2 regions of the Cytobacillus sp. Hz8 genome follow, and region 1 is predicted to be linked to the other one. Evidence: riboswitches for the same ligand, from Rfam matches in the RefSeq annotation. Region 1 holds a riboswitch; the other holds the start of a gene.
What was found. A riboswitch is a leader RNA that binds a small molecule or an ion and turns the genes downstream of it on or off. The one in region 1 is predicted to bind thiamine pyrophosphate.

Region 1 (15,564 bases):
AGAAGGTACCTTCTAGCGAACGATAGCCATGAACTCCTCCTCCTCCAAAACCTGAAACTTCACCAGCTGCAAAAAGACCTGGAATGGGATTTCTAGATGAATCCAGTACGTGACAAGATAAATCCGTTTGCAGTCCACCGAGCGTTTTTCGACTAACAATATTTAAACGAACAGCGATTAATGGACCATTATGGGGATCAAGGAATTTATGGGGTTTTGCTACTCTTATGAGTTTATCGCCAATATAGTTTCGTGCCCCACGCAAAGCCGTAATTTGAAGGTCTTTTGTAAATGTATTTTCTATTTCTCTATCTCTAGCTATGAGTAGTTGTTCCATTTCTTTTGCATCCAATAAATTTTCACCCGTTAATTTATTCATACCAGCAACAAGCTCAGAGAGGTTTGAAGCAATGACGAAATCTTCGCCCTTTTCCATAAAGGCTTTAACGGGTCCAGGTGGCCCTGGTAAGATCCGGGATAGGACCTTTTTGATGCTTTTTCCTGTAATATCAGGGTTTTGTTCACTGCCGGAAAGGGCAAATTCTTTTTCAATGACTTTTTGCGTTAAAATAAACCAAGAGTATTCATACCCTGTATCTTGAATGGCTTTAAGAGTACCCAATGTATCAAATCCAGGGAAATTAGGTGTTGGAAAGCGCTTACCTTTTGCGTCTATCCAAAGGGAGGTAGGTCCGGGAAGAATACGAATTCCATGCATGGGCCAGATTGGGTCCCAGTTTTTAATTCCTTCCGTGTAGTGCCACATGCGATCACGATTGACAATTCTTCCTCCTGCTCTTTCTGTAATCGCAAGCATTCTGCCATCAACATGGGCAGGAACACCAGAAATCATATTTCTTGGGGGCCTCCCGAGCCTTTCGGGCCAATTCTGTCGAATTAATTCATGATTTCCACCAATTCCACCGCTTGTAACCAATACGGCATGAGAGTAAAATTCAAATTCTCCACTAACCTCACGTGTACTTGCTTCACCACGTGCTGCAGAGCTAGGAACAAGCGTAGCCCCTCTAACCCCGACAACGGCTCTATTTTCCGTTATTAATTCATCCACACGATGACGTGGGCGATAATCTACTAAGCCGTGCGATCTCGCTTTTTGGACTTTACTCTCAAATGGCCTAACTAAACCGGGACCTGTTCCCCAAACAATATGAAATCGTGGAACGGAATTTCCATGTCCATCAGCAAGATACCCACCTCTCTCCGCCCATCCGACAATTGGGAAAAAGCGGATGCCTTGTTTAGCTAGCCACTTTCTTTTCTCCCCAGCAGCAAAATCAATATAAGCTTCAGCCCATTTTAATCCCCAATAATCCTCATCTTCTTCACGATCAAAGCCAGCAGTTCCAAGCCAATCCTGCCATGCTAGATCACGTGAATCTTTAATTCCAAGCCGCCTTTGTTCAGGAGAATCAACGAGAAATAATCCCCCAAAAGACCACCAAGCTTGTCCACCAAGGGATGACTCAGGCTCTTGATCAAGCAATAACACCTTTTTCCTCGCTGCTGCAAGTTCTGTTGTTGCCACCAATCCTGCAAGTCCAGCCCCAACTACAATCACATCAAATTTCATGCAAGCATCCTCCTCATACAAAAAATCTAGCTATTAATCATTTAAATGTCATTTCAGTATATGATTCTGCTGAACCATTCATGAAATCTTCTTCTTTATATTATTTTCGCAATATTTAAATTTATTTAATTATATAGGAATGTTAAAAATCGTGTAAAGTGTCTTTTAGAACGAAGCGAGATGAGAATGAGGTTAAAGGGAAATATATAGGAATAAAATTTTCGTTCAGTGTGTAACGATTATCACTGCAGGATTCCTGTTAATTTTTTATAGTTAAAATGAGGGAGGTGAATGTAGATGAAAGTAAGTTATCCGATTAAAGATTCAGCTGTTGATATTAAAATGATTAAAGAGGCCCTAAAACCATTTGGTGGACGCTGCGCTAAAATAATCGAAGGAACACTTGAATATCAAGTAAAAGAAGAGAATGAAAATGCTGCACTTGAAAATTTAAAGGAAAAGGGAATTATTGAGTAAAAGTCAGGTTGTTGACCTGACTTTTGCTTTTCTTACAGGATTCGAAGAATTAGTGAGCATAATTATGCTGTGAATATGCTTAAAAGACCAATCTTTAATAATAATTGAGCTAAAAGGTTAATGGCAGCTTATACAACAACATCGACTTGAATTTCTGTTTAGGTAACCGTAATGGCATGAGAGCCACGAATAAATAATCCTTGAATTTCAGTTGTTTCATTTAGAGTGTTTTAGATTAAAGGAATAACTGTGTTAAAGAAAAAACTACAGGAAATATTGTTATTTTGAAATAATTTATATTTTGAAATAGCAAGATTTTAAAACGATGGGCAAAGTAGCAAGTTGAAGAATTTTCCTAATTTTATTAAAATTGTTACCGCTTTCATATTGTCAATTCAAAAGTTTGATGGTATGCTATTTTATAAAAGATATATGGATCACATGTAACTGATACGATCAGGCATGGTGGTAAAATTGAAGGTTATTAGAGCCTTTCATTATACCCCCATGCCTTTTTTGATTATTTTCTTATAAACCTCCTTCACTTTTCTGAGTAAAACTTTTTTTAAAACTTACAAATAATATGAAGAAATTTAACAAATAATTCAAATAATAGAAAGTAGGTCCATGATGTTTATTTGGGTTTAGAATTTAACCATAGCAATAATTTAGGAGTGATAAAAATGGTTTTTCACATCTTTAAAAAACCAAAATTAGAGGTATATGCACCATTCGAGGGAGAAATAATTCCACTCGAAGAGGTTCCAGATCCTGTATTTAGTCAAAAAATGATGGGGAAAGGAATTGCGATGATTCCAAAAAATGGGCAAATTTTTGCGCCAGTAGAAGGGAAAATTATTCAGGTCGCAATTACAAAGCATGCAGTTGGCATTCTTGCAAATGACGGCTCTGAAATTCTAATTCATATTGGTTTAGAGACGGTGAATTTAAAAGGAGAAGGCTTTCATGTAAAGGTTCAAGAGGGAGAAAGGGTAACAGTAGGGCAGCTTTTGATGGAAGTGGATTTGGAATATATTCAAACGCATGCCAAAAGCATCATTACCCCAATCGTCATCACGAATAGCGTGGATAGTGGTAAAAAATATGTTGCGACGGATGAAAAGAGAGGTTTAGTGGGTAAGACAGTAATTTTGACAGCTTCCGGTAAGTAACAGTGCTTGGTAATTCCATGGAGGTTGTTATTTAGAATAATTGATAATCTATCAAATAAATAATTGAAAGGGGGGATGCAATTGAATTAAAAGATGAAAAAGGATAATCCGGTTTGTCTGTTCGTGGAATTAGCTTTTAGGAAAGTTAAAGGATGTATAGTGTCTTTTTGGTTCACTGGTCTTATATTTCATATCTGTTTTAAGATGGCTTACTTCCTAACACGAAAACTTCTTAGTCAAAAGCAATCGTTCCTTCGTTATGAACTGAATATGCATGTTTGAATTTTTACATTTTTTAATGGGAGGAATTACCATGAAAAAGTATTTCCAAAGATTAGGCCGTTCTTTGATGCTTCCGGTAGCAGTATTACCAGCAGCAGCTATCCTGCTCGGTATTGGTTATTGGATTGACACAGGTTTGGGGGCTGGAAATCCACTTGCTGCTTTCTTAACCAAAGCTGGTGGCTCATTAATAGATAATATTCCAATTCTCTTTGCTGTTGGTGTAGCGTTAGGAATGGCAAAAGATAAAGATGGATCCTCTGCACTAAGCGGATTAGTTGCCTATTTAGTTATTACAACTTTGCTATCAACTGCTACAGTTGCGATGTTTCAAGGAATTGATCCAACAAAGGTTGACCCTGCATTTGGGAAAATCGGTAATGCCTTTGTAGGGATGCTTTCCGGTTTAGTGGCAGCTTCGATGTACAATCGATTTAGCCATGTTCAATTACCGGATGCATTTGCTTTTTTTAGTGGAAAACGTCTTGTTCCAATTATGTCAGCTGTCTCTATGATCGTAGTATCTGCCATTCTTTATTTCTTATGGCCAGTGCTTTATACTGGATTAGTATCTTTTGGGGAAGGCATCAGTAAATTAGGTGCTGCAGGTGCAGGTTTGTATGGTTTCTTCAACCGACTATTAATTCCAACTGGATTGCACCACGCATTAAACTCAGTATTCTGGTTTGACGTAGCTGGCATCAATGATATTGGTAATTTCTGGTCAGGTAAAGGGGTTAAAGGAACCACTGGTATGTATCAAGCTGGCTTCTTCCCAGTTATGATGTTTGGTTTACCAGCAGCTTGTCTTGCTATGTATCATACGGCAAAGGATAAGAATAAAAAACAAGTGGCATCCTTAATGCTTGCAGCTGGTTTTGCAGCGTTCTTAACTGGGGTAACTGAACCAATTGAATTTTCTTTCATGTTCGTAGCTCCTATGCTTTATGTTGTTCATGCTGTTTTAACAGGTATCTCTTTAGCAGTTGCTGCTTTTTTCCACTGGACAGCAGGATTCGGTTTTAGCGCTGGTTTTATTGACTTCTTCTTGAGTTCAAGACTTCCTTTAGCGAATATGCCTTATATGCTAATCGTTCAAGGTTTAGTATTTGCGGTTATTTACTACTTCGTATTCCGTTTCTTAATTACGAAATTTAACTTAATGACCCCTGGTCGAGAAGATGATGAGGCAGATACGGATGGAGAAGCTGCAAATGTAAGTATGGATAAAAGTGGAAAATTTGCAAACTTGGCAGCACAAATTTATGCTGGCCTTGGCGGAGATGCCAATGTTACCTCTGTTGACAACTGTATTACTCGTTTGCGGATTGAGGTAAAAGATATGAATGCTGTTGACCAAAATAAGATTAAGGCTACTGGTGTTCCTGGTATCAATATTGTGGGACCAACAAGCATTCAAGTCATTGTTGGAACGCAAGTTCAATTTGTCGCAGATGAAATAGAGAAAATCCGTAAAAAATAATCAAATTTAACGGTAAAAAACACAATGTTTATCATCATGAATAAACATTGTGTTTTTTTTCATACCATGGTTTTAATATTTTCTTTTTTTAATTTCCAGCTTACTTTGCCTATTGCTATTGCCCAAAGACCGATAATCACGAAATAGGTGAAGATGGTAACGGAAGGGGAAACATCCAATAAACTGAGCAATGTTCGGATATTTGTGAAGATAATAATTCCTCCTACTAAGGTTCCAAGAAGATTTGTAGGAATAATTTTGACTAGCCATGCGGCAATTGGGGCAGCAATCAATCCACCAATCATTAAAGCAAAGACCCACTGAAGATTAATTTGCGTCCATCCTAATGTTAAAAGAAAACCTAAAGTAGAGGACACAGCGATAGCAAATTCACTCGTATCAACGGAACCAATGACTTTTCTTGGTTCCATTTCATTATTGGTTAACAGAACCGGTGTTGCAATAGGGCCCCATCCACCACCTCCCGTCGCATCAAAGAAGCCAGCAATAAAGCCAAGGGGGAGAAAAGCTTTTTTTGACATTTTTTTCTTTATTTTCATTGTAGGATTAAATTTGAATAGAAAACGGTAGATGACATAAAACCCTAATAATAATAGAAAAAAAGAGACATATGGTTTAATTATATCTCCTGGAATGCTTCCTATAAAGCATGCACCAAGAAAGGCACCAATCGAACCGGGTATGATTAATCGGTAGACGACTTGTTTATCCACATTTCCAAAGCGAATGTGGGAGACTCCTGATGCAGCAGTTGTGATTACTTCTGCCATATGAACTGATGCAGAAGCTACCGCTGGGGCAATTCCAAATAATAGTAATAATGAGGTAGATGTTACCCCATAGGCCATGCCTAAAGAACCGTCTACTAATTGTGCTGCTAATCCGATTAGAGCAAGAACAATTAATCTTTTCATGGGAAAAAACACTCCTTTTCAACCAATTTCTGAGTAGATTAGAAAATAGAAAAGTCCTAATACGTGGCTTATCGTGGACCACTAATCTAATCAAGTTTCTAACTTACAATATGAAATAGCCAAAAATTGGGTTCTTTAACTAGATAAAAATGGGCAAATGTTGAAATGTTCTTTTGGTGGGAATGTATATAAAACGCTGCTTTTTTGGAATATCATTTTAATCTTTTGTCGAAGCCATCTGATTTAGACTTGATTGCAGTGAAATTATTTTAGTTGTCCGAATAGGCTCTTCATTCGGATTTAATGGTCTTGTAATTTATTCAAAAAGAAGCGAGAACCAGATTATTCGCAAAAAAAACATTTACTCGCGAAAATGAGGTATCTATTCTTTCCTTCGATCCGGCTTCCATTTCCTTTTAATTCCTAAAAACTTTCTGAATAGACATTTGATTCCTTCATAAATGCCTTTCAATTCATACATGGATGTCTGAATGAGCCACTAATTTATATATTCTAATAGCAAAAAAAATGAAAAGGGTCTTTAAAAAAATAAAAGACCTATTCCAATCTTGGAACAGATCTTTTGAATAAAATTCTTAAACCACTATTTCAAAAACATTTTAATTTTCTTCAAACCATTTTTTACATTTGGATATCTAAATGGAATATCAAATAAGGTGGTTTGTTTTAATACGCTTTTTCTATGGGAAAAGGTGTCAAAGCTTCCCTTTCCATGATATGCGCCTATTCCACTGTTTCCAACACCTCCAAAAGGTAAATAGGGTGAGGCAAAATGATATACGGTGTCATTAATACAGCCTCCACCGAAGGAAACATCATTCAATACTTTCTGTTGGATGTCAGCATTCTCAGAGAAAAGATAAAGAGACAACGGATGGGGATGATGATGGATTCCTTCTAGCATAAAAGATAAATCCTGGTACTCCAGTACAGGGAGTATCGGTCCAAATATTTCATCCTCCATGATGGCATCCTGCCAGGTTATATTGGTAAGAACGGTTGGCTCAATCGTTAATGTTTCATATTTTGTCCTTCCGCCAACAATTATTTCTCCATCATGCAAGAAAGAAGACAGACGATTGAAATGTTTTTCGCTTACAATGCGGGTAAAAGCATCATTTTCTAGCGGATCCACTCCATATAGCTCTTTAATGGCATCCTTCAAATGATGGAAAAACTCCTCTTTAATATCTTGATGGAGGTATAAATAATCAGGTGCAATGCAGGTTTGACCAGCATTTGTGAATTTTCCCCAGGCAATTCGTTTGGAGGCGAGTTTAATATTAGCATCCTTATGCACGATGCAAGGACTTTTCCCACCTAATTCAAGTGTTACAGGTGTTAAATTTTTTGCCGCTGCTTCCATTATGGTTTTTCCAACCGGAACACTTCCTGTGAAAAAGATATAATCCACTTTTTCCTGTAGAAGAGCTTGACTAGTCTCCACACCACCCAATACGACAGCAATATATTCCTCAGAATAGGTTTCATGAATAAGGCGAGCTAAAATCTCAGATGTTCGCGGAGTAAGTTCAGATGGTTTGATTATCGCGCAATTGCCTGCAGAAATTGCCCCAATCAAAGGAGCAATCGCTAATTGAAAAGGATAGTTCCACGGTGCAATAATTAAAGACACTCCATATGGTTCTGAATAGATATAACCAGAAGAACCAATGTGAGTCATCGGTGTTTTCGCTTTTTTCGGCTTCATCCATGCACGAATGTGACTTAGAGTAAAACGAATTTCTTCGAGAACGACACCAATCTCAGTTGAATAAGCATCAAATTCGGATTTATTTAAATCAGATTTTAAGGAAGCCAAAAGATCCTCTTCATGATCTTTAATCATTGTCCTTAAGCGCTGCAATGCATCAATACGAAAGGATATATTCTTTGTTGTATTAGTACGAAAAAAATGTCTTTGCTTTTTAACTAGATTCTGATAATTAACCATTTGATCCCTCCTTTTTGATTGTAATTTTGCTATTTTATTGACTATATACAATTAGAGGTTGCTAGGTGATAAAAAATAGATACTATCCTAAAAAACAGGCATTTTATACTGAATGAGATGATTTTTTAGGGGGAATCAAGCATTTATTTATTGAATCTTCACCTGCTTTTCACTGTCATTTTTGTGTTGCTTAAAAAAAAGGACCATCGCAGGGATTACATCTTTGAAATTAGGACAAGTGATTCCGGAACCTTTTAAATCCTTTTGAGTCTGGCTGCAATCGTACTCGGCCATGCATGTGAAATAATCAAGTGCTTCCTTTTCAACTCTTAACCATTTTCGAATAGCAGAAAAAGAAAGAAACCATTTTGCCAGTCCAAGTGGTATGACTCCAAACGGCTCTCTTCCAAGATACTCCTTCATCAGCATATGGTAAACCTCTTTGCATCGATATGGATTCGGATCAGTAAGCTGATAGGTTTTTCCTATTCCAATATCTGCATGTCCAAGATAAATCGTTGCTGCAAAAATGTAATCAACCGGGACAAAATTTCCTTCAGCCTTTCCTGCGCCTAAATAAGGGATAATAGGCAAAAACTTAAGCTTATCAAAAAAATTCAAAATAAAATAGAGGCCATCAAATTTAATCGTATCACCCGTTTGCGAATTCCCAACAACTATGCCAGGTCGGATAATGGTGGTAGGAACCTTGCTTATGATTTGACGAACTAAAACTTCCGCTTCAAATTTTGTTCTTTCATAATAGTTTTTAAAACTTTGGTGCTTATCTAACTCTGATTCTAATATTCTCCCTTCTCGAGTGCCGGCAATATATGAGGTGCTAAAATATACATAGCGTTGAACATTATGTAAGGTTAGAAGCCAATCGTTGACATTTTTAGTTCCATTTATGTTTACCTTAATTGCCAACTCCTCTGGTACGGCGAGATCATAAATAGCTGCAAGATGAAAGACATGAGTAATTTCCCCTTTTAATTCATCAAGTATCGCAGCATCCATTCCTAAATCAGGGAGGGTTATATCTCCTGGGATAATAGTAAATTGCTCTAACAACAGACTTTCATCTAATGCAATTTTTCTTAGTGTCTCTTCTGCCTTTTGCAAAAATTGAGGCTGCACCAGTAAATAAAATTGATTGATTTCATCCTTTTCTGTCATAATTTTTTTAATTAAAGAAGTAGCAATAAATCCCGGAAAACCGGTAAAGAAATAAGTATTGGCCATGTGCTAACGACTCCTTGAATCAATGTATTGGAATAAAGGTAAAAGACCATCTATTCCATATATATGTAATCATTCTATGATAGTCAAGAGAAATATTTGTATTTTTTGTAAAATTAAGAAAATAATTAGTGAATTGCAAATATATGAAACCTCTTTAATGAATAATCATATATAAGGGAAAAAGGATTCTAAATTTACGATACGAGGAGTGGAATAGATGAATGAAAAAGGTTGTATTAAATGTGGAAGTAAAGATGCCAGAACAAAGGAGGTTGCGATGACGGGAACAGGGTTATCGAAAATGTTTGATCTTCAGAATAATCATTTTACAGTGGTATATTGCCGGAATTGTGGGTACTCAGAGTTTTATATGAAAAATTCAAGCAATACATCTAATCTATTGGATTTATTTTTTGGAGGATGAGAGATGGGTTCATGACATTCATTATGCTATAAGGAGTTTAATAAAATCAGAGAGCGAGGAAGCGGAAATCCTTACTCCACGTTTCTTATGGTTTTGGTTTCGGGCGAAACTTTCGTATGATTTCTTCTCTCTCAATCGATAAGGAGAAATCATCATCAATATGATGACAAAGGAAAAAAGGAAGGCTACTGCGATTATGTGATTTTAGACAAAAAAACCCAAAACGATTATTTTGGGAAAGGATTCTGCTAAGTGCAAAAGTATTAATTTTTTTGAAGGAACTAACGAATCTTCAAATTATATAAATTCATTCTATTTCTTATCAATCGGACTATGTTCTGATGTGTGACTCATCTATGATGGAATCGCCCTTCTATTGATCACCAAAGGATTGATGATGATAAAACTTTTAGAAAGGGAAGGAGAATTAAGAACTGTTTTAGGAAGATAAACTAGAATATTAATTGATAAGCAATTGATATTTATAGATTAGACAATCGAGTTCTTGGCTCATTTGAATAGTTTTTTCATTATTTAAGCCGTGTTTTAGACCAAATTCAATCATATTTTTCCTTAATATAGCAATTTTTTCTTCTAGTTGTTGGATGGTTGTAACAAGAAATGTTTGCATGTATAGTTCACCCTTTAATAAAAAAGTAGGTAAAACTATTATAATTGGAAAAAACTTAATTTTTTCGGAGAAATATTACAATTTATTGAACGTTTTCAAGGTGTATAGAAGGATAAGAAATCGATAGTTGCTTTTCCTGTAAATGAGCGGAAATCCATCTATTCTCCTTGTTTAGTAAATTGTGTATTTGCCGAGACGAAAAAAAGTAATCCGATTGTGTATAAATGGTGTGGCGTAAATTGTGATAGTGGTACTCTTGTAAATACAGCAGATAAACCTAAACATTAAAAATTAAGGTTTGAACTCTTGAAGAAATTCTATGGTTCTCCAATTCCCATTGCTAATAATAATAGATAAGCGCAACACAAAACAAATCCGTTTGCGATAAAGCCAATTATGCCGATGCTACGTATACTACGTCGTTTTGACATAATCGAGGAAATAATAGCAAGTAAAATGCCAATAATTGAGAAGATGCTATAAATGGTGACAACGAAATCAATATCAACATTTGGTCCTCTTTGTACATAGAACATAATGATACTGATTATCACAAGTACTATAGATGTAATACCTAAAATATATCCTACTTTCTCTTTATTTAAAAACATAATAATCTCCACCCCTGTTGTTCAATTAATATTCAATATATCCTAAAATTTCCCATATAACAAGTGGTTTTAAAGTAAAACATATTCCATTATCAATCAAAATGAAGACCTGAATGATGTTCAAGTAAATTTTTCAGTTTTGCCTCTGTTGTTGTGCCATCAACGGGTGTGTAAATACTGCATCTAAGGTCATTGTTTCCATGTACCTGCATAGAAGTAAGGTCAAATACCATTTTTCCAGCCTTTGCGTGGCGAAATTCGATGAGGATTTCAGGTGCTGAGCTCACTTCACTTTCCTCCCACAGTTTATGAAACTCTGGGTACTTTATCCCCATATTTTCGATAAATTGAAAGTACCATTTATCAGCGACGTATTGACCATAATAGGTACGAAAAATCGCGATAAAGCCCTTGACGAAATGCTCCCAATTTACGGCTAAGCTCTTAAATTCCTTGCGAGAAAATAATAAATATATGAGATTTCTTTGTTCCTTTGGGATGAGTTCAAAATCCAAAAAAACATGGGCTGACGCTTGGTTCCAGCCAACAATATGACAATGCCGATCCGTTATGATGGTTGGGCAATATTGGAGTTCCTGAAGAATTTTATTTAATGATGGGCTTATGGTAGTTTCTGTTTCCGAAGCGAAGGAGAATTTATTCCCTTCATCGAAGGCTAATGCAGTAAGATAAGCCTTTTCATCTTTGGTTAATTGCAAGGCTTCTGAAATAGCATCTAATACGGAAATGGAGACTTTGATATCTCTCCCCTGCTCAAGCCATGTATACCAAGTCGTACTCACTCCAGCTAGTTGGGCAACCTCTTCTCTGCGAAGTCCAGGTGTTCTTCTTCGAATGCCTTCTGGTAATCCCACCATATGTGGCTGAATTTTGGAACGCTTTAATTTTAAAAAATCTGATAATGCCTGAAGCCTTGTTTCAGGATTCATGGTCAGCACCTCCTTATCATAGTACTCATTATACTAGGATAAACAACAACTTGTAATAGGATAACTAAGAGATAAAATAGAAATTAGAAAAAATTTGGAGGGGTTTGAATGAAGAGAGTCGTCATAACTGGAATGGGGGTTATTTCACCTCTGGGAAATGATATTGATACATTTTGGAACCATTTAGTTGAAGGAAAATCAGGGATAACAGCCATTGATACCTTTGATGTTCATGATATGAAAACGAAAATAGCTGGTCTTGTTCGTGATTTTGATCCTGAAGAGCGACTTGGAACTAAGGAAGCTAGGCGATTGGATCGTTTTAGTCAGTTTGCCTTAGCAGCAGCTGAAGAAGCTTTGAACCATGCCCAAATTGAATTAAATAAAATAGATCTGGAAAGATTCGGAGTCTATGTGGGTTCTGGAATAGGTGGAATACAGACATTGATTGAAAATGTTTATACATTAGAACAACGTGGACCTGGTAGAGTCAGTCCGAGTTTAGTTCCCATGATGATTACAAACGCGGCAGCTGCTCAAATCAGTATCAAATATGGTGCCCTTGGTCCATCGCTTTCTCCTGTGACAGCTTGTTCTATTGGAAATACAGCAATTGGCGAAGCATTTCATACAATCCGCAATGATGATGCAGATATTATGATTGCAGGCGGTTCTGAAGCGGCTGTAACCAGAATATCTTTAGCGAGCTTTGGAAATGTCAAAGCGATTTCAACAAGAAATGAGAATCCAACTGCAGCTAGTAGGCCATTTGATGAAAGTCGGGATGGCTTTGTTATGAGTGAAGGAGCAGGAATTCTCGTGTTAGAATCACTTGAACATGCTATTAAAAGAAATGCACCTATTTATGCTGAGGTAATTGGATATGGAGCCAGCTCTGATGCTTATAATATGGTGGCTTCTCATCCAGAAGGAAGAGGGGCTTTGACAGCGATGAAAAAGGCATTAGCAAAGGCAGCTTTATCTACAGATGAGATAGATGTCATTAGTGCACATGCAACAAGTACTGGGGTTGGGGATATCTCAGAAACTTTAGCAATCAAGCAGTTATTTGGAGAAAGAGCCTATCAAATCCCCATTACCGCCAACAAATCAATGCTTGGCCATATGCTTGGCGCTGCAGGTGGAGTAGAAGCTATTGCGCTTGTTAAGAGTTTAGAAACAGGAGTTATTCCACCAACTATTAATTTAGAGAAACCTGATTCAGAGTGTGACTTAGATTATGTGTCAGATGGGGCACGTAAGACAACATTAAATATTGGCCTATCCAATTCCTTTGGCTTTGGAGGGCATAATTCAGCTATTGTGTTGAAAAAGTATATATAAATGAAAGAAATTCTCAAAAAAACAGATCTCTATTTTCATACAACGAAACTACTATTTTCGGTTTAATTACGAAAATATTCTCTGCATGGGAAATATATTAATTTAATAGAAAACGAATGAGTAAAATGTTCATCCTGACTTTTATGGTACAACTACCTTGTTAAGGGAATGGACGATGAGTTTTCTGAGGAGAAGATGGATATCGGAAGCTATGCTTTCATATAGTTTATGGGTAATCATACTTAATGGAATTAAACAAAAATCCTTTACTTCTACAAATCATTCCACTATTATAAATATAAATTAAATAACATTTTATCTACTAGGGGTGCCTATATTATTAGGCTGAGAGAAAAACGCTAAGTTTTTTAACCCTTTGGACCTGATCTGGACAATACCAGCGTAGGAAAGTAGCCAAGTGGGAATCACTTATTTTTGACTATTTAATGCCAGGTCCTTATTGGATCTGGCATTTTTGCGTTTTAAGGAGTATCTCACTTTTTATGAAAAGAAATTGGAGGGAATGAAGAGATGGAGAGAGAAGATTTAGGATCTATTGTGCAAAGGGTGCGAGAACTCAAGCCGCTTGTCCATAATATTACCAATGTGGTCGTTACAAATTTTACTGCAAATGGGTTACTTTCCCTTGGGGCTTCTCCTGTTATGGCTTATGCTCCAGAAGAAGCAGCGGATATGGCGAAAATAGCTAGTTCAGTAGTTTTGAATATTGGGACGCTCAATCGAGAGGTGGTTAACTCTATGATTCTCGCAGGAAAGGCAGCAAAAGAGTGCGGGATTCCGGTGATCTTAGATCCAGTTGGGGCTGGTGCCACTTCTTTTCGGACCGAGATGGCAAGAAAAATAATAAGTGAAGTGAAACTAACCATCTTACGAGGAAATGCTGCAGAGATTGCTCACGTTTATGGAGAAAATTGGGAGATCAAGGGTGTGGATGCCGGAGAACAAAAGGGAGATATTGTTGGATTGGCTAAGGCGACAGCACGAAGCTTGAAAACAACTGTCGTTATAACAGGAAAAGAGGATGTGATAACAGATGGAGAAACGACCTATCTAGTGACTAATGGACATCCGCTTTTAACAAAAGTGACAGGAACGGGATGCCTCTTAAGCTCTGTTATTGGGGCGTTTTCTGGAGTCGAGAAGGATTCCATATTAGCTGCCTTATCGGCACTAGTTTTCTATGGAATTGCTGCTGAAAAGGCTGCAGAAAAGATTGCAAATCAGGGACCAGGGAGCTTTCAAATTGAATTTATTAACCAACTGGCACTTGTTTCTCCTGAAGATGTGGAGCAATTTGGTTCATATAAAAGGATTTAATTAGTGGAAAGGGCGAGCGGATAATGAGGAAAGCATTAACAATAGCAGGATCAGATAGCGGAGGCGGTGCAGGGATTCAAGCCGATTTAAAAACTTTTCAAGAGCTGGAGGTGTATGGGATGAGTACTATTACTGCTGTAACGGCCCAAAACACCTTAGGGGTTCAAGCCGTTTATCCGTTAAGCCATGAAGCTGTCAATCAGCAAATAGAATCTATTGGAGAGGACATGGGAACAGATGCCTTAAAAACAGGAATGCTCTTTAATGCAGAGATCATTCAAGCCGTTTCAAATAAAATAGAGCAATATCATTGGGAGAAAGTGGTGGTCGACCCGGTCATGATCGCAAAAGGAGGGGCATCGCTCCTGCAACGAGAAGCAGTGACGGCATTAAAGCAATATTTGTTGCCACTTGCATACGTAATTACTCCTAACATTCCAGAGGCAGAGGTTTTAACGAATATGTCGATCCATACATATGAAGAAAAATTAACTGCGGCAAAAAAACTGCATGCTTTGGGAGCAAAAAATGTCGTGATAAAAGGTGGTCATGAAGAAAATCAAGAGAAAGCGGAGGACCTATTGTTTGATGGGCAAGATGTCATGACATTTACGAGTAAAAGAATGCGAACCAAAAATACCCATGGCACAGGTTGTACCTTTTCAGCAGCGATTACGGCAGAGTTAGCCAAAGGGGCAAACGTTCATAAAGCAGTGGCAACAGCGAAGGACTTTATACAAGCAGCCATTGAGGATCAGCTGTTTATTGGTCAGGGGCATGGTCCAACGAATCATTGGGCTTACCGAAAAAAGCAGCATCATCAAAGGGTGGTAATGAATCATGAGGTTAAATGATGAGTTTGAGCTAAGAGAGGCATTAAAGGTTTATTTGATATTAGGAAGTCCTAATTGTAAGCATCGTCCTGCAGAGGTTTTAAAGGCGGCGATTGAAGGAGGAATTACCTTTTTCCAATACAGGGAAAAAGGAATTGGAGCTTTCACGGGAAGTAAAAAATACCAGCTTGCAAAAGAGCTACAGCAAATCTGTCGAGAACACCATATTCCATTTATTGTGAATGATGATATTGAATTGGCGATAGCACT
Region 2 (15,564 bases), on a different contig from region 1:
TTCCTCTGTTTTAACCGTTTTAAAGAGCTGAATCGCTCCTTCTTGAACCAATTGTCCAATCCCTTTATGGAAATGCTTTTGTTTCATAACATTTTTTGCAGTAACACGTACAAATAGTTCAGGTGTAAATTGCGGCAGTCGTTCATATTGAAATGAATTTTTTCCAACCGTCAAGGTATCCCCAATTTGATAGGTGCCTGGATCATATAATCCAATAATATCACCACTTACAGCCTCATCGACTGTACTGCGGTCATCTGCCATAAATTGAGTAGATTGAGCCAATTTCATCTGCTTACCCATTCTTGGAATATTCACGGTCATTCCTCTTTCAAACCGCCCAGAGCATACTCTAAGGAAGGCGATACGGTCGCGGTGAGCTGGATTCATATTCGCTTGAATTTTAAAAATAAATCCGGAAAAATCCTCTGATAAAGGATCAATTCTTCCTTCAGATGTATTGCGTGCCTGAGGTGACGGAGCGAATTGTAAATAAGTTTCCAGGAAGGTTTGCACACCAAAATTAGTTAACGCACTACCAAAGAAAACAGGGGTTAGCGACCCTTCCAAAACTCTCTCCCGTGAAAATTCATTTCCTGCCTCATTCAAAAGCATAATTTCCTCAAGCGTTTGATCATACAAACCAGATTGCTTTAGAGAATGATCTCCTTCAATTTCGCCATCATCGTTTAAAGGGATATAACGTTCTGTTTCATCCACTCTAAATTGCTCAATCCGATTATAGAAACGGTCATAAATTCCTAAAAACTCTTTTCCCATTCCAATTGGCCAGTTCATTGGATAAGATTCAATATTCATAACTTCTTCCAATTCAGCCAGCAATTCTAATGGTTGTTTCCCTTGACGATCTAATTTATTGATAAAGGTAAAAATAGGAATTCCACGCATGCGACAAACTTTAAATAATTTTAATGTTTGTTCCTCAATCCCTTTAGCCGAATCAATAATCATAACTGCACTATCGACCGCTGTTAATGTACGATAAGTATCTTCACTGAAGTCTTGGTGTCCTGGTGTATCTAGAATATTAACACGGCATCCATGATAATCAAACTGCATCACACTCGAGGTAACCGAAATTCCTCTTTGCTTTTCTATTTCCATCCAGTCACTGGTCGCATACTTCCCAGTTTTCTTCCCTTTAACCGTCCCAGCATCACGAATTGCACCACCAAATAACAGAAGCTTTTCCGTTAAAGTCGTTTTTCCCGCATCCGGGTGGGAGATAATCGCAAAGGTCCGACGAGATAAGACTTCCTCTTTAATATTTTTTGCCATATATTTCTTTTCCTCTCTTCATGCAAACAATATAAACCGCAATTTTAATCTTATCTTTCTAAAGGAAAGTTTGCAATGTTCCTTACTTATTTTCTCATGAAGAATCCCTAAAAAGTATTCTATATAGAAAGGTAGACGAATATCCACCATTTGAATGATTTTATTAAAAAACTCCCCATTTCATTAAATCCTTGATATCATAGTCATGAATTGGAGGAACTATTGCTAATGAAAAAAAAGATCACAATGATGTTTTTCTTATGCTTGATTCTGCTTGTTGCATGTTCACAAGCAACAGACTCGAAAGGATTTACAGGGAAAGTCGTTTATGTCGTTGATGGCGATACGATAGATGTAAAGCTTGCAAATGGAAAGGAAGAGCGAATTCGGATGCTTCTTGTGGATACTCCTGAGACAAAGCATCCAACTAAACCAGTACAACCATTTGGACCAGAGGCATCTGCATTTACAAAAAAAACATTACTACATCAACAGGTTCAATTAGAGCTTGATGTAAGTGAACGTGATCAGTATGGGAGATTATTAGCCTATGTCTATCTCAATGGAAAAATGTATAATGAAACTCTGCTCGAAGAAGGATTAGCTCGAGTCGTTGTATATGCATCAAATACAAAATACGTCGATGAATTTAAGGCCATTCAAAAAAAGGCTCAAGAAAAAGAAATAGGAATTTGGTCATTGGAAAATTACCGTACTGAGGAAAAGAAACAGGCAGAAAACGAGGAAAAAATTCCTAATCAAAAATGCAAGATTAAAGGAAATATTAATTCGCGTGGAGAAAAAATTTATCATACCCCCGATTCTCCGTCATATAAGCAAACAAAACCAGAAAATGGTTTTGTACCAAAAACGAAGCAGAAGCTGCCGGCTTTAGAGCACCAAAATAGAAATGGGAAGGCAAATACCGCGCCTTCCCTTGTTATTATTATTTATATTCAAGAACAACGTCTTCTAGTGGTAGTCTAGTTGATTTAAATGGATCTTGAGCAGCTTTTCCTAAAGCAATTAAAACTATGGGAAAATAGCGTTCATTTACATTGTACTTTTCTACAAATTGATTCTTGTCAAAACCACCCATAATGACTGTATCATATCCTCTATCTTTAGCAATCAATGTTAGCTGCATGGTCACTAAGCCGGCATCGAAAGAAGCAATATTTATGCGTGCTTCAACAGGAGCTGCTGGGTAGGTGTTATTGGAACTTTGAATCAAACGGTTCATATTGGCTTCATCCATAAAGCCTGCTTCAAATGCACTATGATAGATCTTTTCTACATTTTTATACATTTCCTTATCCCCCAATACTGCAATCACAGCTGAGGATGTCTCTACTTGCTCTTGATTATAGGCAATGGCTTTTAGTTCTTTTTTAATATTTTTGTCTTGAAAAATGATAAAGCGCCAAGGTTGAAGATTACTGGATGATGGCGCAAGTGTTGCTTCTTTTAATATTGCTTCAATTTCTTCCTTTGAAATCATAAACTCTGGATCATATTTTCTAACAGAATGGCGTTCTTTAATTACTTCTGATAAAGTTTTATTTGCTACTGTCGTCATGTTTTTTTACCTCCTATTAGTCAACTGCTTACTTTTAGTAAGTACAGTTGCATCTTACTATTTCCATAATCATTCGTCAAGAATAATGACTTTTCCTTTCAAATATTCATATCCTTACTAGTCAAATGGATTAAATCTGCTATAATGAGATAGAAATTAATTGAATAGGTAAGAATATTAGGGGAACCAGTTGTGCTGGCTGAGAGTACATCCATATAAGATGTAGACCCTTTGAACCTGATCTGGATGAGACCAGCGTAGGAAACATATTCAGTTATTTTATGTTTATTTATTTGCGCCCAGGTTCATTGCCTGGGTGCTTTTATTTTTTACTAACGGAAGGAAGATTATCATGAAAAAAATAGGTCTAGCCATCATTTCGCTTCTTCTATTATTAAGCGGATGTACCGGCAAAGAGCAGTCAAACAAATCAGCTGAAAAGAAAAAGGAACTGAAAAAGGTGACTGTCGTTCTTGATTGGACACCAAACACGAACCATACAGGTCTTTATGTAGCAAAGGCTAAAGGATATTTCGAGCAAGAGGGACTTGATGTTGATATTATCCAACCGGGAGAAGCTGGTGCTGATCAATTAGTCGCTTCTGGTAAAGCTGAATTTGGAGTGAGTTATCAGGAAGGTGTTACACTAGCGAGGATTCAAGGAGTTCCTTTAGTATCGATTGCTGCTGTCATTCAACATAATACATCTGGTTTTGCTTCACCTGTTGCCAAAAATATTAAAAGCCCAAAAGATTTTGAAGGACATACATACGGTGGCTGGGGTTCACCTATTGAAAAGTCCGTCATCACCTCACTTATGGAACAAGAACATGCAGATGTAAAGAAAGTGGATATTATCAATATAGGGGACACCGATTTCTTTACTGCAGTTAAGAGAGATATTGATTTCGCATGGATTTATTATGGATGGACAGGAATTGAATCAGAGCTTCGCGGCGAAAAACTGAACATGATTTATTTAACAGATTACTCTAAGAAGTTAGATTACTACACTCCTGTTTTAACCTCTAATGAAAAGATGATAAAGGAAAAACCTGAAACAGTTAAAGCATTTATGAAAGCTGCAGCGAAAGGATATAAGTATGCGATCAAGAATCCCGATGACTCTGCGCAAATCTTAATTAAGGCAGCTCCTGATTTAAATGAAAACCTTGTAAAGAAAAGTCAGGAATGGCTTTCTCCGAAATATCAAGATGATGCAAAGGAATGGGGCTATCAAAGCAAGGAGGTTTGGGATAATTATGCAACATGGATGTATGATCATGGATTATTAGAGAAAAAGCTTGATTCAGAAAAAGCTTTCACAAATGAATTTTTACCAAAATAAGGAGCGAGAGACATGGCAAATGCACTTATAAGTATTCAAATCATCCCAAAAACAAAAAACGGGGAAAACGTCATTCCATATGTTGATGAAGCTATTAAAGTCATTCAGGATTCAGGAGTCAACTATGAAGTTCATCCTTTGGAAACAACCATGGAAGGAGAATTATCTCAGCTCTTTACCATTATTACGAAGATGAATCAACGTATGATTGAAATCGGAAGTCCAAACGTGATTTCTCAAGTAAAAATTCTTTACCAACCAGAGGGAATTACAATGGATCAATTAACGGAGAAATATCGATAATGAAGAGTTTACTTCGAAAAGGATGGAGACCATTTATGGTTCTCCTCCTTATTCTTATTATTTGGGAATTGGCGGTTCGGTTAGCAAAAGTACCAGGATGGCTGCTTCCATCACCTAGTGCCATATTTCTAGAAGGGATCAATGATTGGACAAGCTTCCTTCCTCATTTAGTGTCTACTATTAAATTATCATTGCTTGGATTATTGATTGGATCAGGGATTGGTTTTTTAACGGCTATCTTGCTTCATCTTATTCCTGCATTTGAATCAGCCTTCTATCCTTTGCTTATATTATCGCAAAATGTGCCGATTATTGTCCTTGCTCCTCTCCTTATTATTTGGTTTGGATTTGGGTTATTGCCAAAATTAATTGTGATCACTCTTGTATGTTTTTTTCCAATTACTGTCGCAGCATTAGATGGGTTTAAGCAAACCACACCTGAATTGAAATCATATATGATTATGGCAGGAGCAAAACGGCTCCAATTGTTTCAAAAGCTTGAGTTTCCCTTTGCCCTTCCAGCGATTTTTTCGGGACTGAAAATTTCTGCTACATATAGCGTCATGGGTGCGGTAATCTCCGAATGGCTCGGAGCAAAATCAGGAATTGGAGTATATATGACATTAGCTTCATCATCGTTTCAAACAGCAAAGGTTTTTGTAGCCATTTTTATTATTATGATTTTAAGTCTTCTCTTTATCGCTATTATTACCCTGTTTGAACGAAGATGGATTCGTTGGCAGAGGAAAGGAGAGCATTAAAGTGAGCATCTTATCCATAAACAAGGTTTCGTTTGGATTTCAGCAGCAGCCCGTTTTGAAAGATTTCAGTTTAACGGTAAATGAAGGAGAATTTATCTCTGTTTTAGGGCCATCAGGAAGTGGAAAAAGTACTTTGCTCCATCTCATTGGAGGGACCCTAACCCCTGATAATGGCATCATAACCCTGAATAAAGAAATGATTAATGGCAAGAGAGGTTTGATAAGCTATATGCCTCAAACACCATCTCTTTTCCCATGGAGAACCATTTTAAAAAATGTTACCCTAGGCCAGGAGATTAAAGGTAAGATTGATCATGATAAGGCAATAGAGATGCTGCAAAAAGCAGGTCTAGGAGATTATTTGAAAGCCTATCCCGATGAATTATCCGGGGGAATGAAGCAAAGAGTCTCATTCATTCGAGCATTGCTTAGCCCACAATCCGTCATTCTTCTGGATGAACCTTTCTCTGCATTAGATGAATTCACAAAATTGGAAATGCAAAAATGGCTCTTATCTATTTGGGAAAGCAATCGAAAGACGATTTTGTTTGTTACCCATAGCATTGAAGAAGCCTTGTTTTTATCCGACCGGATTGTGGTATTAACCAATAAACCAGCGAGCATTGCGCGTATTTTCGATGTTCCCTACACGAGACCTCGAAGTGAAACGCTTTTGCTTGAGGAACAATTTCTTGAATGGAAAAAATCCATTTATTATACTTTAACCGCAAAGGATCGTGTTTCCGTTGGAAAATAAAATGGTTGATTCGCACATTCATTTAGATCAATATCAAGATGACGAAATCAAGTTTATCCTTAACCATGAGTTATCAGTTGAGGCGTTAATCACCGTCTCAACTGATCTCAGTTCCTGTAAAAGAAACTTATCCTTATCAAATATTTATCCAAAGGTACATACCGCTTTTGGCTATCATCCCGAGCAACCTCTTCCTTCCGATGAGGAATTATCATCCTTAATGAATTGGATGAGCCAGCATTCTAATCATATGGTTGCCGTTGGCGAGGTCGGCCTTCCATATTATTTAAGATTAAAAGAAGGAACAAACTCATTTCCATTGGAACCATATATTTCAATATTGAAAGAATTTATTAAATTTGCAAAAGTATGGGATAAGCCCATAATCCTTCACGCTGTCTACGATGATGCGCCGCTTGTGTGTGACTTATTAGAACAATACTCCATACAAAAAGCACATTTTCATTGGTTCAAAGGGGATCAAATGACAGTAGAGCGGATGATTAAAAATGGATATTATATATCCTATACTCCAGACCTCATTTACGAAAAAGAAATTCAACAACTAGCTCTCGCTTACCCATTAGAACAAATATTTATCGAAACAGATGGGCCATGGCCATTTGAGGGTCCCTTTCATGGAAAAAGAACAAATCCTTTGATGATGAAACTATCCATTCAAAAATTAGCAGAACTAAAAAATAAATCAGAAGAAATCATTTATTCACAAATACTCACACAGACGAAAAAATTTTACATGATTAAATAAATATGTACCTATTGATTACAAACAAAAGCAGGGAATTCCCTGCTTTCGTTCATTCCTTCTTACCAAGTAAAGCAAGCTGCTCCTACAATAATGAGAAGGATAAATAACACTACGATTAACGCAAACGCTGCACCGAAACCGAAACCACCGTATCCACAGCCGCCGAAGCCACCATATCCATATCCGAATGGCATACATTAACCCCCCCTATTTACGCTTAATGAAATCCTCCAAATCCCCATGAAGCACCGATAATAATCAACAAAATAAAGAGTACTACCAATAAAGCAAATCCTGCATTATAACCAACTGCGCCTGACATGCTCATACCTCCCTTATTTGAATTCCCTATATCCTATTCCATTCACCTAATATGTGCGATTAGACAAACACACATTTTTTCTGAAAAGTCTATAGGCGTTCGACCGCTTTTATCCCACTCTTAACGGACAGTAAGACTCCCACTTAAAGATTCTGAGATACGAAGAAGATAAGTGGGAGATCAACTGTCCGTAAAGGTCCGATAAGTTAAACTAACCATCAGTGGGGGTTGAATGGCAGACTAAAAGCGCGACGTCAATCACAACTTCTGCACTAGCACGTCCTGTGCGTCGAAAACACCCACTGATGGAAGTTTCACTTTATAAGACTGAAAACACCCTTTCTATCAATCTAATTTTTAACAATTTACATATTTTCGCAATTTTTTATCCGGTTACGCATATGTTTATCAAGAAATACGGATTTATAGGGGGATAAAAGAGAAAATGAATAGATATGATCGACATTCTCAAAAAAAGAAACTACTTTTCTATAAGACTCTATTTATTTTTACTAGTGTCCTAATCATTGGATTCTTTTCTATTCATCTTTATTTAAAAAGTTTAATCAAAATTGATACGCCAAATAAAGATTTGGGAAGAAAAATAATTATCGAAATGCCGAATGGAAAGGATATTTATACGTATGAAAATTTGATAATTAATGAGGATGGGAAGTTGCTTTACAAAGGTGAGCGAAATACTCTCGATTTGACAGGTGGAAAAATAATTTACAAAAAATGGAAATAGGGTCAGGATATTTCCTGCCCTATTTTTTACTAAATTTTAAAATTGGAAGAAATGATATTTGCCTTCCTTAAAGTTTCAAAGACAATAACAATCGCAGGTCCAACAAATAATCCGATTAGACCCAAAATTTTAAAACCAAGATAGAGACTAATTAATGAGGCAAGCGCAGAAATCCCGAGATTAGAGGCATACACCTTTGGCTCTATAATTCTTCTCACAACGGTTATGATTAAAAAGAGAACAATTAAACCAAACCCAAACAGTTCATTTTGCTGCAATATCGCGACAATTCCCCAAGGCACAAGCACAGAGCCTGTTCCTAATATAGGGAGTATATCTACGACCACAATGATAAGGGAAAATAGAAGAACATGTGGTGCCTTCAGGATCGTCAATCCGATAAAAGCCAAGAGGAAGGTTAAAAGGCTGAAAATAATTTGCGCTTTTATGAACCCTACACCAGCTTTAGTTAATTGATGAATAACTAAAGTTACTTTTTTCGTGGTCTCCAACGTTAAATGATTTTTGATATTTGTCTTAATTTTTTGCAGTTCAAGACTAATTAGAAATAATGCAACCAAATAAATGAGGAACTCAATCAAAAATCCTGGAATAGCCGTAATCAAGTTAATCATTGCTTGGAGGATTCCTTGAAGGAAGGAGTCTAACGAATTGACGCTATTTTCAATCGTTTTCTCCGTAGATTTAATCACATCTTTTGGAAGAGTTTGTGAATACTGTTCCCACATTTTGATAAGTGGTAAAATGGCTGTCACGTAAAAATCATTAACATATGTCGGTGTATTTTGTGACAAATTAACTATTTGCTTAACGATGGTAGCAAACAGATTATACCCAAGTATAATTAAAATTAATAAATAAAATAGAAAGGCTGAAATTACTGCCTGCAATCGACTGAACTTAAATCTCTTCTGAAACCATGAAACAAGACCTTCAAGCAATACTGCTGTTGCCAGAGCAAAGATTAAAGGTAATCCATAAGGAATGAGCAAAAACAAAATGATAATTGAAGCCAAGATGATAATTCTTTTTTTCCACATTATGATACTCCTCTGTGATTCTCCGTTACGATTATAAAAAAAATATGTTTAATAAGATACACTTATTGTTATTGTATCATTAAACACTATGTTAGACCGTGAATATTATGTAAAATGTTTATATTATATTTATCTTCTTTTAAAGGCTAAGCCATGAGTAGATGGACTTAGCCTTATTCAATTTATGACCTAATTAAAACCCGTATCCAAAAGGTGGGTATGGGTATGGGTATGGGTACCCATAGCCATAATATGGTGGAGCAAGTAAAGACCCGGCAGCTAATCCACCTAAAAATCCTAATGGTAATCCCCATCCGCCAAACCCAAAACCAAATGGTCTTCCAAACCCAAAGCCGAATGGTCTTCCAAAGCCGAAGCCAAATGGTCTCCCAAAACCAAATGGTCTTCCGAAGCCAAAGCCAAATGGTCTCCCAAAACCAAATGGTCTTCCGAAGCCAAAGCCGAACGGTCTTCTTTCCATAGATCCGTCCATTAATTCTGGCTGAGGAAATTCGGGCATATACTGCATATTTGAATTCATTACAAATCCTCCTCTTTGTCATTTTATTTTTATTTCACACTAAAGAATATGCATAAATCTTATAATGGCATGGGTATTTGCCCGAATAAAGTAAAATGACCTCTATTCAATATAGAGATCATCATCTAGTTATTTCCTAATTATTCATATCATGTTCTTTTATCATATGAACTTTCTTGGGTTATACATACATATGTGATTGATTATAAAGATGTACACGATTCCTACCGTTATTTTTCCCAAAATATAATGCCTCGTCAGCTTGTTGAATTAACTCTTCAATCGTATTTTGCTCCGTTGGAATGATAGTAGCTACCCCAAGACTAATTGTAATAATATTAGATGTTTTTGAGGTTAAGTGTTCTATTGCTAAAGCCTCAATCCCTTTTCGTACCCTTTCAGCAAATACAATTGCTTCCTCTTCTTTTGTGTATGGAAGGATGATCCCAAATTCTTCACCACCATAACGAGATACCGTATATGAATCAGCACTCGCTATCTCAACTAATTTCTTCGCAACTCTTCTTAAGCACTCGTCTCCGCCCATATGTCCATAAGTATCGTTATATGCTTTAAAGTGATCAATATCTAAAAGGATAAATGAAAGAGGATAACCTTCAAGTGAATGATTCCATTCTTTCTGAATTTTATAATCAAAATAACGCCGATTGGTTATTTCAGTTAATCCATCAAGGTTGGTAAGATTCTTCATTCTCCACACTAAGTTTTTCCGGTCTGTTACATCCGTTCTTACTGTTACATACTGTTTGATTTTCCCATCCTTCATAAAAGGCACAATAGTTGTCTCAAACCATGAAAAATGACCATCCTTTGATAGATTTCTTATCTCTCCCTTCCATATCCGACCTGCCTGAATCGTATCCCACAATTCTTGAAACAATTCTTTTGAATGATACCCACTATTAAACATCCGATGCGTGTTCCCGATAATTTCCGAACGTGAAAAGCCAGAGACTTCAACAAATTTATCATTTACATATGTGATGACACCATATTTATTTGTCATGCTGACAATGGAAGCTTCATCAAGGGCGCATTTCATATCTTGCAATTCTTGTAAAGTCTCATTCATTTGTTCTTGAAGACGAACCGTGTGCTTGATATAATTTATTAGCTTATTTATTAATAGCCCACTTACTGCCGATATAAACCAAAAGGAAACAAGGATGGGAAGTAGATTATGATAATCATGAATTAATAGGAAAAGTACCAAAGTTGTGCTGAAAATGCAGTATAAATTCATGTATAACCAGCTATTTTTTTTGCTAAGAGTCACGATGAAACCACTCATAACCCCCATATTAATGGCATTCAATAATCCAATATAAGATGGGATATTAAAACCATCAATAAAGAAAAAACGATTTATTCCAATTAATAGCCCGGTGATGATTGCAGCTGGCAATCCTCCAAACATAGCACTTACAACAATAGCTAAATGACGTAAATCTATCAATGCCCCATCCAATTTAATACCGCAAAACATAATAAATGTTCCTAATATAGCAAATATAATGCCAATCATGATTTTTTCCTTCAAGATCATTTCATAGTTACGCTGATTAATATTTTGGATTTTATCGCGATACGGGAGCCAAGTTAAAAAAATAACAGAAGTAAATATTGTTAAGTTTATGGTCAAATCCTTGAAGATATATAACAGCATATATTCCCTCTCACTTTACAAAAAAACTTACATTAAATATTAACACACAAATTGTCAATAAGATTATTACTATTTTGTGAAATCATCTCCCAAGTTACCCACATATTAGTAAAAAGAAGTAAGAAAATAAAAAAAAAGGAGAAATTCCATCAAAAAGGAATCTCCTTTGAAACTGTCAAATTTTTATGGAAAATTCACCGTTTTTAAATGCAAAAGCTTCCAATAGACCGTTTGGCCATCAGCAAGAACAAGTTCAAGAATATTATTGGAAACATTCTTCATTAAGCCAACTTTATCCGGATTATCACCTAGGTCAAAAACAAGCAATTGATCTTTATACTTTTTCAATTCATCCTCAAAAGAACGTGATAATGGAAGGGTTGAAGGAACGATTGGAAGTTCTTCTGTATTCAATGTATACGGTGTTAGCTGATTAAAATATGGTGTTAACCATTTTAAATGCTGCATAGAAATAAGAACTCTTTTGTAAACTGGGGAATAAAACACGATATAATCATTCAATACGCTCGTAATATATCCATGAATAGATCGATTCCCCGTAACAAATATTTCAATAAATTGTCCTTTAGCATTTGTTAATATTTTGCGATAAGAAATCGATTCCTTCTCAAATTGCAACGGTGCCGCTTCAGGCGGCTTCTCCGCAATCTCCTTTATTTTATTTTCTTTTATATTATGCAAATGAAGAAATGGAATATATAGGAATTTCTGTCCATCAAATAAGACGAGAATATCTAACCCGATATCAATGAGTATCCCAGTGAAATAGGTCCTTCCGGAAATCTCCACTTCCACTTCCATCCCAAGAAAGTTTCCGATTCCTTGAATTTCACTCATAGTCTCCCTCCCTTCTTGACAAAAATGGTGCACCAGCGAAGACTAATGCACCATTTGAGGTAGAATTTATATTGAGCTAAATTCATTTATGGTTTAGCTTCTGCCTTTCCATACATAATCAATCGTTTTTACGACATGTTCACGACTGGAAGATCTGCTGCGACGGGATGATTTCTTAGAATCATTATTTTTATTAGAAGAATCTTTATTCTGATTTTCTTGTGAATTCTCCTGTTGTTGATTGTTTTGATTAGATTGTTCATTACTGTTATTATTTTGTTTCATCGCACCCTTTGGACCAGAACTGATACTTCTAATATGGTAAGGATGGATCCTTAAAACCTCTTGGTTGCTGATAAGGGTATAATGACCACCTGCGTTTTCAACGAGAACCCCTTCCATCGCTTCCGGACCACCGCGATTAATGGAAACCCATTTATGAGTCATATTTTTAAAGACATCATGGAAATCCGTTCCGATATGATACTCTGGATAAGTGATTACATACTGTTGATTGACATTTCCATTGTTGTTATTGTTATTATTTTGGTATTTGCAAATACTTTTGACATGTTGAACATTATAATATACAATACCGTCATCTTCTGTATATAGAACAAGGAAATCACCAGCTACTGTAAGCAATGTACCATATTTAGATTCAGGGCCTCCCTGATTAATTTGTATCTGAACATTCACTAATTGTGTAATTAACCCAATAAAAGACTCTGATTGCAAATAGTCTACTTCTTCATTAGTTACCTGAGAAATTTGCATGGAGTTTGACTTGGAATCCTCACTAATACTTTTGACATGTTCAGCCTGATAGTAAATAACGGTGTTTTGATTATTTTGGTTTTGGTTGTTCTGATTATTATTATTATTATTGTTGTTATTGTTATTGTTGTTATTATTTTGAGAAAAGAGAGTTACATAATCTGATTGAACATCTAATAAGATCCCTGTTTTGGACTCAGGCCCTCCACGATAAATCGTCACCATTTTTCCCCTAAGTGATTCTAGGAAAGAATGAAATGAAGTTGAGTAATCATTATGAGGGTGCTCATTTTCTTGCACATTTTGATTATTCATTAATATCCTCCTTTATTGTTTTGCAACGGTTCCTTTTGGCTAAGTGAATGAACTATTACTCTGTTTTAAGAATCATGAGTAAACAGAAGTTAAGTGCAGAATATCGATACATAAGGGCCTATGAATATTTTTATTTCGTATTAGTCATTTTCCCTCACCGCACAGTCGCCTTTGCGTTTCATTTAACCATATAGGTTATATATACTGCATATATACGTATCACGATTGCTTCTTGACCTATAGCGATTGCCTATTTCTATAAAAATCAACGGTTGCCTACTAGGGATATGAATATAAGTGGAGCGCGAGATAAAGTCATTTTCTTTATCTGAGGAATGTGGTTAATCTAGTTTAGTCAATTGGTTTTTAATATATTTTGAGCGTACTTCTATATAGTTCAAGATAAATTCCGGTTCTCGATCAAATTCATCTAACTTTTCTTTCTTATATGGATCTAATAAAACATATGGTCTTATGAGCTCATACATGGTTTCAATTTTTGGCCTTAAGTGTTCAATGGTGAAATATTCCTTTAATATTGTTTCTAATAAATTTTTATATTGTTTTCGATAATGCTCAATATCGAGAATTCTAGCAGATAAGGTATTAAAGCCTTGAATGCGCACATAATCTTCTTCCATCGTCTTTCCATTCACATCTCTTCCCCAAGTAGCATCATAGTCCCATGGGATAATTTCGAATTGACCATTTTCTCTATTTCGATATAGAGCATAATTATGAACAAAGCCATCATAGTTTTGCGTAAAGATGATACCGGCTAACCAGCGAAGATACTTATCCACATTCATAATTACATGTATTTTTTTTTCAAATTCTTCCCTTGATGTCGTATTAATCATTAAGATCATTTCTTGTAAAGAATCATCATCCATATCCATTCCCAATTTCCTTTCATATCCCAATAATAAGGAATCTTTCACCTTCTTATCGAGATCACTCATTAAAGATAAATTAGCATCACCGTCAATCGCATAGTGAATGGATCCACTCGGAAGACCTCTTTTTTGCAAAAAATACTCGTCAACGGATTCAATTTCTAGATAAACCCCCTCCTTTCTCCCATTGATGACTAAAAATACATATCTGGATTGAGGTGCCAAATTTCCAATCTCTGCAAAAAAGTCTAAAGATAGCTTGTTTCTTAATAAAGACGGATCTTTAAATTCTGCGTTTAAATGCCATTCTTTTGCTTTACGAAATAGACTCGGTTTGTGGAACGAAACAAAATAAGACTTTTTATCAAACTCGCGAATATGTGAGCCCCGGTAAACAATATCAATCTCAAATTTTCTTTTATTGAACTTCATCACTGCAGGAACAGGGTCATCGCACCAAATATCTCTTCTCAAATCAGTTATATCTAACGGATGAATAAAGAGATGGTAATGCGGAATTTGATTATTTCCCATATTTCAATCATCCCTTTTTTTTTGTTTACAATATTCCTATGAAAAAACGAGTGTATTGCCACATATGACATCTATCTATTTTCTAGAAAAATACGCTATTTACTCATACATTTTTATCCTAGTGCACGTACCCTGTTAGTAAGAAAAGGGTGTATGGATATTAAAAGGATATGTAAAACAACCCATGATGCCTTTTCTCTTACACATTTCTTAAAGGAGGAATTATATTTATGGGTCGTTACACCCGTGATGATATTCAGCAGGCTGTTCAAACAGCAAATTCTTCTGGACTGGGGAATTTTATGTTCCAAGATCCTCGTTCTGAAAAAAGAAGGAATCGCCGTACATCTAATCGGAATACCAATCAAACCTCTAGAAGCAGAACCCGTTCATATCGAAGAACTTCAAGAACAGCTAGTGAATTCTATGTAGAAATGAGCAGTGCTAATCGTTCTTCCCGTAGTACAAGACGAAGTTCTCGGAGATCAAGTAGAAGCACTAGAAAGAGTACTGGTCGTTCGTTCCGAAGCACAAGACGTTCTTCCCGCAGATCTAGCAGAAGTACAAGACGAAGCTCCAGATGCTCTTGTAGAAGTACTAGGCGAAGTTCCCGCCGTTCTTCCCGATCCACAAGACGCTCCAGAAGTACAAGACGAAGCTCTAGATGCTCTTGTAGAAGTACTGGGCGAAGTTCCCGCCGTTCTTCCCGATCCACAAGACGCTCCAGAAGTACAAGACAAAACTCTAGATGCTCTTGTAGAAGTACTGGGCGAAGTTCCCGCCGTTCTTCTAGAAGGTCTCGAAGAAGTTCAAGACGCGACTCAAGATATTGCCGTAAGTGCGGAAGAAGAAGATCTCGCTCTAGGAAATACAAAGCCTATGATTTCTATAAAACCAGAAAAAGATTCTGGCGTGACGGAAATATGTGGGAGTATCACTTATCAAACGAGGAAGACTAGGAAAGATTCAAAATGTTGATTGCAAAGAAAAAGAAGAGTATTCCACTAAA

Region 2: linked by a shared signal. The riboswitch ahead of ACE38V_RS02480 (ABC transporter substrate-binding protein) and the one ahead of thiM (hydroxyethylthiazole kinase) in region 1 are both predicted to bind thiamine pyrophosphate.

Annotation. Positions count from the first base shown of each region.
Region 1 covers NZ_JBHKFI010000012.1:13,454-29,017, forward strand. The annotation lists gene ACE38V_RS14810 (FAD-binding dehydrogenase) at 1-1,594, opposite strand, end outside; gene ACE38V_RS14815 (hypothetical protein) at 1,892-2,071, shown strand; gene ACE38V_RS14820 (PTS sugar transporter subunit IIA) at 2,755-3,243, shown strand; gene nagE (N-acetylglucosamine-specific PTS transporter subunit IIBC) at 3,557-5,008, shown strand; gene ACE38V_RS14830 (sulfite exporter TauE/SafE family protein) at 5,068-5,943, opposite strand; gene ACE38V_RS14835 (aldehyde dehydrogenase) at 6,548-7,918, opposite strand; gene ACE38V_RS14840 (SDR family oxidoreductase) at 8,066-9,163, opposite strand; gene ACE38V_RS14845 (zinc ribbon domain-containing protein) at 9,381-9,587, shown strand; gene ACE38V_RS14850 (Spo0E family sporulation regulatory protein-aspartic acid phosphatase) at 10,048-10,218, opposite strand; gene ACE38V_RS14855 (hypothetical protein) at 10,536-10,841, opposite strand; gene ACE38V_RS14860 (helix-turn-helix transcriptional regulator) at 10,922-11,779, opposite strand; gene fabF (beta-ketoacyl-ACP synthase II) at 11,888-13,123, shown strand; TPP riboswitch at 13,438-13,549, shown strand; gene thiM (hydroxyethylthiazole kinase) at 13,655-14,461, shown strand; gene thiD (bifunctional hydroxymethylpyrimidine kinase/phosphomethylpyrimidine kinase) at 14,485-15,315, shown strand; gene thiE (thiamine phosphate synthase) at 15,302-15,564, shown strand, end outside.
Region 2 covers NZ_JBHKFI010000001.1:490,351-505,914, reverse strand. The annotation lists gene ACE38V_RS02495 (peptide chain release factor 3) at 1-1,299, opposite strand, end outside; gene ACE38V_RS02490 (thermonuclease family protein) at 1,528-2,286, shown strand; gene ACE38V_RS02485 (nitroreductase family protein) at 2,246-2,878, opposite strand; TPP riboswitch at 3,048-3,160, shown strand; gene ACE38V_RS02480 (ABC transporter substrate-binding protein) at 3,231-4,226, shown strand; gene ACE38V_RS02475 (thiamine-binding protein) at 4,239-4,529, shown strand; gene ACE38V_RS02470 (ABC transporter permease) at 4,529-5,290, shown strand; gene ACE38V_RS02465 (ABC transporter ATP-binding protein) at 5,292-6,047, shown strand; gene ACE38V_RS02460 (TatD family hydrolase) at 6,037-6,816, shown strand; gene ACE38V_RS02455 (YjcZ family sporulation protein) at 6,876-7,010, opposite strand; gene ACE38V_RS02450 (YjcZ family sporulation protein) at 7,034-7,138, opposite strand; gene ACE38V_RS02445 (hypothetical protein) at 7,584-7,886, shown strand; gene ytvI (sporulation integral membrane protein YtvI) at 7,916-8,947, opposite strand; gene ACE38V_RS02435 (hypothetical protein) at 9,141-9,440, opposite strand; gene ACE38V_RS02430 (diguanylate cyclase domain-containing protein) at 9,670-11,175, opposite strand; gene ACE38V_RS02425 (DUF2642 domain-containing protein) at 11,359-12,024, opposite strand; gene ACE38V_RS02420 (spore coat protein) at 12,127-13,125, opposite strand; gene ACE38V_RS02415 (CotH kinase family protein) at 13,467-14,555, opposite strand; partial or broken gene ACE38V_RS02410 (hypothetical protein) at 14,786-14,836, shown strand; gene ACE38V_RS02405 (hypothetical protein) at 14,997-15,533, shown strand.